DNA from 2 places in the Streptomyces sp. NPDC042346 genome. Region 1 is predicted to be linked to the other one. Evidence: predicted binding sites of a transcription regulator. Region 1 holds the regulator's gene; the other holds the start of a gene.
What was found. Region 1 encodes HspR, which represses chaperone genes until heat shock. Its sites were predicted from a motif close to TTGAGNNNNNNNNNCTCAA; they were not measured.
Positions count from the first base shown of each region.

Region 1 (2,384 bases):
AGGTTCTCGGCGTCCCCAAGGACGCCACCGAGGCCGAGATCAAGAAGGCGTACCGGAAGCTCGCCCGCGAGAACCACCCGGACGCCAACAAGGGCGACACCAAGGCCGAGGAGCGCTTCAAGGAGATCTCCGAGGCCAACGACATCCTCGGCGACCCCAAGAAGCGCAAGGAGTACGACGAGGCGCGCGCCCTCTTCGGGAACGGCGGCTTCCGGGCCGGCGGCCCGGGCGGCGGCGGCTCGTTCAACTTCGACCTGGGCGACCTCTTCGGAGGCGCCCAGGGCGGCCCCGGCGGAGCCGGTGGCTTCGGCGGCGGTGGCGGCATCGGGGATGTCTTCGGCGGCCTGTTCAACCGCGGGGCGGGCACGGGTACGCGTACCCAGCCGCGCCGCGGCCAGGACATCGAGTCCGAGGTGACGCTCAGCTTCATCGAGGCCGTCGAGGGCGCGACCGTACCGCTGCGGATGTCCAGCCAGCAGCCGTGCACGGCGTGCTCGGGCACCGGCGACAAGAACGGCACGCCCCGCGTGTGCCCGACCTGCGTCGGCACCGGACAGGTCTCGCGCGGCAGCGGCGGCGGGTTCTCCCTCACCGATCCGTGCGTCGACTGCAAGGGCCGCGGCCTCATCGCCGAGAACCCCTGCGACGTCTGCAAGGGCAGCGGGCGGGCCAAGTCCTCCCGCACCATGCAGGTCCGCATCCCGTCGGGTGTCTCCGACGGGCAGCGGATCCGGCTGCGGGGCAAGGGCGCGCCGGGCGAGCGCGGCGGGCAGAACGGCGACCTGTACGTCGTCGTGCACGTCGACGACCACGCGGTCTTCGGCCGCAAGGACGACAACCTCACCGTCACGGTGCCGGTCTCCTTCACGGAAGCGGCGCTCGGCGGCGAGATCAAGGTGCCGACCCTCGGCGGCCCCGCGGTCACGCTCAAGCTGCCCGCCGGCACGCCGAACGGCCGGACCATGCGCGCCCGTGGCAAGGGCGCGGTCCGCAAGGACGGCACCCGCGGCGACCTGCTCGTCACGGTGGAGGTCGCGGTGCCCAAGGAGCTGGACGACAAGGCACGTGAGGCCCTGGAGACCTTCCGCGAGGCGACCGCCTCCGAGGACCCCCGGGCGGAGCTGTTCCAGGCCGCGAAGGGAGCGTGACCCCGTGGACGGGCGCCGACGCAATCCGTACGAACTGACCGACGAGTCGCCGGTGTACGTCATCTCGGTGGCGGCCCAGCTCTCCGGTCTGCACCCGCAGACCCTGCGGCAGTACGACCGTCTCGGTCTGGTCTCCCCGGACCGTACGGCGGGCCGCGGCCGGCGCTACTCGGCCCGTGACATCGAGCTGCTCCGTCAGGTGCAGCAGCTGTCGCAGGACGAGGGCATCAACCTCGCGGGCATCAAGCGGATCATCGAACTGGAGAACCAGGTCGCGGCGCTGCAGAGCCGGATCGCCGAGCTGTCGGCCGCGGTCGACGGCGCGGCGGCGGCGATGCGGCAGCGCGAGGCCCAGGTGCACGCCTCGTACCGGCGCGACCTGGTGCCGTACCAGGACGTGCAGCAGGCGAGCGCGCTGGTGGTCTGGCGTCCGAAGCGCGGGGAGTAGCTCCCACAGCCCGTACGACGAGGCCCCCTCCACGACGGTGGAGGGGGCCTCGTCGTATGTCGGTACGTCAGGGGATCAGCTCGCCCACGATGTCGCCGACGGTCTCCCACCACGGCGAGGCGCCCGTGCCGAACGCGGCGGCGAGGGCCGTGCCGAGGGCCCGGTCGCGCGGGGTGGGGTCGTCCTCCCACGTGTCGACGACCCTGCCGTCGCCCGAGCAGAGGAGGGTGCCGACGCGGCGTCCGTCGCGGGTGAGCCGGCTGTCGTCGTACCCGCAGGGCACGAGCCGGTAGCGGACCCCGTCGGTCCGTACGTCGACCCGGTAGGAGGACCGCAGGAGCCGCCCGCGCGCGGGCCGGATGGCGGCCGGTTCGCCGTCCACGGTGAGCGTGAGCAGGGCGGGCTTGCGGGTCCCGATGGGGATGTGGGGGTCGGGGTCGGTCCCCGGGGCCCGGACGAGCTCCACGGTCGGCAGCCCGTGGCCGGAGACGCGGAGCGTGCCCGCGGGTCCGTCGAGGTCGATCTGTACGTACACGCTGGTCAGTTGTCCCGTTCGAGGATGCCGGACTGGGCGATGAGATAGCCGAGCTGGGCGCGGCTGCCGCTGCCGAGGGCGGCGGCGAGTTTGGCGATGTGGGCGCGGCAGGTCCGGACGTTCATGCCGAGGCGGCGGGCGATGGCCTCGTCGACGTGGCCCTCGACGAGGAGCTTGGCGATGGAGCGCTGGACGCCGCCGATGCCGTCGGTCTTGATGTCGTACGGGATCTCCTCGCGGATCGGCACCGCGA
Region 1 is NZ_JBVJEH010000004.1:326,514-328,897, reverse strand. It holds gene dnaJ (molecular chaperone DnaJ) at 1-1,148, shown strand, start outside; gene ACZ6K0_RS19395 (heat shock protein transcriptional repressor HspR) at 1,153-1,596, shown strand; gene ACZ6K0_RS19390 (hypothetical protein) at 1,664-2,131, opposite strand; gene ACZ6K0_RS19385 (helix-turn-helix transcriptional regulator) at 2,137-2,384, opposite strand, start outside.

Region 2 (2,384 bases), on a different contig from region 1:
GCCCCGGAAGTCGGAGCCGACCTTGTCGATCTCGTCGAGCAGGACCACCGGGTTCATGGACCCGGCTTCCTTGATCGCCCGGACGATCCGGCCGGGCAGGGCGCCGACGTAGGTCCGCCGGTGGCCGCGGATCTCGGCCTCGTCGCGGACGCCGCCGAGGGCGACGCGGACGAACTTGCGGCCCATCGCGTGGGCGACGGATTCGCCGAGCGAGGTCTTGCCGACGCCGGGCGGGCCGACGAGGGCGAGGACGGCTCCGCCGCGGCGGCCGCCGACGACGCCGAGGCCGCGTTCGGCGCGGCGCTTGCGCACGGCGAGGTACTCGGTGATGCGCTCCTTCACGTCCTCGAGTCCGGCGTGCTCGGCGTCGAGGATCGCCTGGGCGCCGGGGATGTCGTACTGATCCTCTGTGCGCTCGCTCCAGGGCAGTTCGAGGACGGTGTCGAGCCAGGTGCGGATCCAGGAGCCCTCCGGGGACTGGTCGCTGGACCGCTCCAGCTTCTCTACCTCCTTGAGGGCCGCCTCGCGGACCTTCTCGGGCAGGTCGGCGGCCTCGACGCGGGCGCGGTAGTCGTCGGACTCGTCGCCCTCGGCCTCGCCGTTGAGGTCGCGGAGCTCCTTGCGGACGGCTTCGAGCTGGCGGCGGAGGAGGAATTCGCGCTGCTGCTTGTCGACGCCTTCCTGGACGTCCTTGGCGATGGTCTCGGCGACGTCCTGCTCGGCGAGGTGCTCGCGGAGCTGGGCGGTGGCGAGCTTGAGGCGGGCGACCGGGTCGGCGGTCTCCAGGAGCTCGACCTTCTGCTCGACGGTGAGGAAGGGCGAGTAGCCGGAGTTGTCGGCGAGGGCGCCGACGCCGTCGATCTGCTGGACGCGGTCGACGACCTGCCAGGCGCCGCGCTTCTTGAGCCAGCTGGTGGCCAGTGCCTTGTACTCCCTGACCAGCTCGGTCACGGAGCCGGGCAGCGGGTCGGGCAGGGTCTCCTCGACGGCGCTGCCCTCGACCCAGAGGGCGCCGCCGGGCCCGGTCGTGCCGGCGCCGATGCGGACGCGGCCGAGGGCGCGGATCAGCGCGCCGGGGTCGCCGTCGGACAGGCGTCCCACCTGCTCGACGGTGCCGAGGACGCCGGTGCCGGCGTAGGTCCCGTCGACGCGGGGCACGAGCAGCACCCGCGGTTTGCCGCTTTCCGGGCGGGCGGCGGCCTGGGCGGCCTCGACGGCGGCCCGTACGTCGGTGTCGGACAGGTCCAGCGGCACCACCATTCCGGGCAGCACGACCTCGTCGTCGAGCGGCAGCACAGGCAGAGTGAGCGGCGCGGACGCCGTGGACGCAGAAGCCATGATCTCCCCTTCGGCAGTCAAGTTGAGCTGTACGGACTCAATGCACGTGAGCCCAGGAATGTTCCCCAGCGGCAGTTCGCTCTGAGCGATCACCCTTCCGCCGGACCATCGACTGCCGATGTAATGACCCTATGGACATAGCAGCTATTACTTCCGCCTGGGTGGCCGGCTGGACCGTCTCCCGGGAGACCCCGCCCGCCGTCGTCGAGCCCTGGGGCTACCGGATCGACGTCGGCCTGCCCCGGCACGTCGTGCGGCACGTCCTGCCCGCCCCCGACGCGGCCTCCGTCGGCGCGCTCTGCGAGGCGCTCACCGAGCCGTACAGCTGGCTCAAGGTGATGGCCACCCCTGAGGAGGTGGCGCCCTGGATCACCGCGGAGTGGACGGTCCCCGACGACCCGGGCTTCATGATGGTCAAGCCGCTGGACCCGGGCGCCCGCCCCGCGCCGCCGGAGGGGTACGCGCGGACCACCGAGGTCCGGGACGGGGTCATCCGGGTCCGCGTCCTCGCCCCGGACGGCACCCTCGCCGCGCGCGGCCAGATCGCCCCGACGGGCTCCACCGCCGTCGCCGACCAGATCGAGACCGACCCCGCGCACCGGCGGCGCGGCCTCGGCGCGAACGTCATGCGCACCCTGGAGGCCGCCGCCGCGCAGGCCGGGGCCGAGACCGGGGTGCTGGCCGCGACCACGGACGGCCTCGCGCTGTACGACTCCCTCGACTGGCGCTACCGCGGGCCCCTCACCGGGATCATCCGGTCGGGAACCTGACCGTCCGGCTGCGCGGGGGACCCCGTACGGGGCATGCTCGATCCATGGTGCGAGGCCGAGGCGTACGGGGGAAGTGGTGCGGGGCCCTGCTGCTTGCGGCGGTCCTGGCCGGCAGCGCGAGCGCCTGCGGGCCCGGGGCGCCGCCCACACCGGGCGGCCCGCCCGCGACGGGGGTGAGCGCGCCCCCGGAGCCGCAGGAGCCGCAGGAGTCCCAAGCGCCGCAGGAGTCCCAGGGGCCGAGCGGTACGCCTGAGCCGACCCGTACAACCGCTCCGA
Region 2 is NZ_JBVJEH010000001.1:1,355,131-1,357,514, reverse strand. It holds gene lon (endopeptidase La) at 1-1,338, opposite strand, end outside; gene ACZ6K0_RS06455 (GNAT family N-acetyltransferase) at 1,470-2,108, shown strand; gene ACZ6K0_RS06450 (hypothetical protein) at 2,153-2,384, shown strand, end outside.
Region 2: a site for HspR is predicted at 1,361-1,379, ahead of lon (endopeptidase La). Genes of this name have one in related genera too.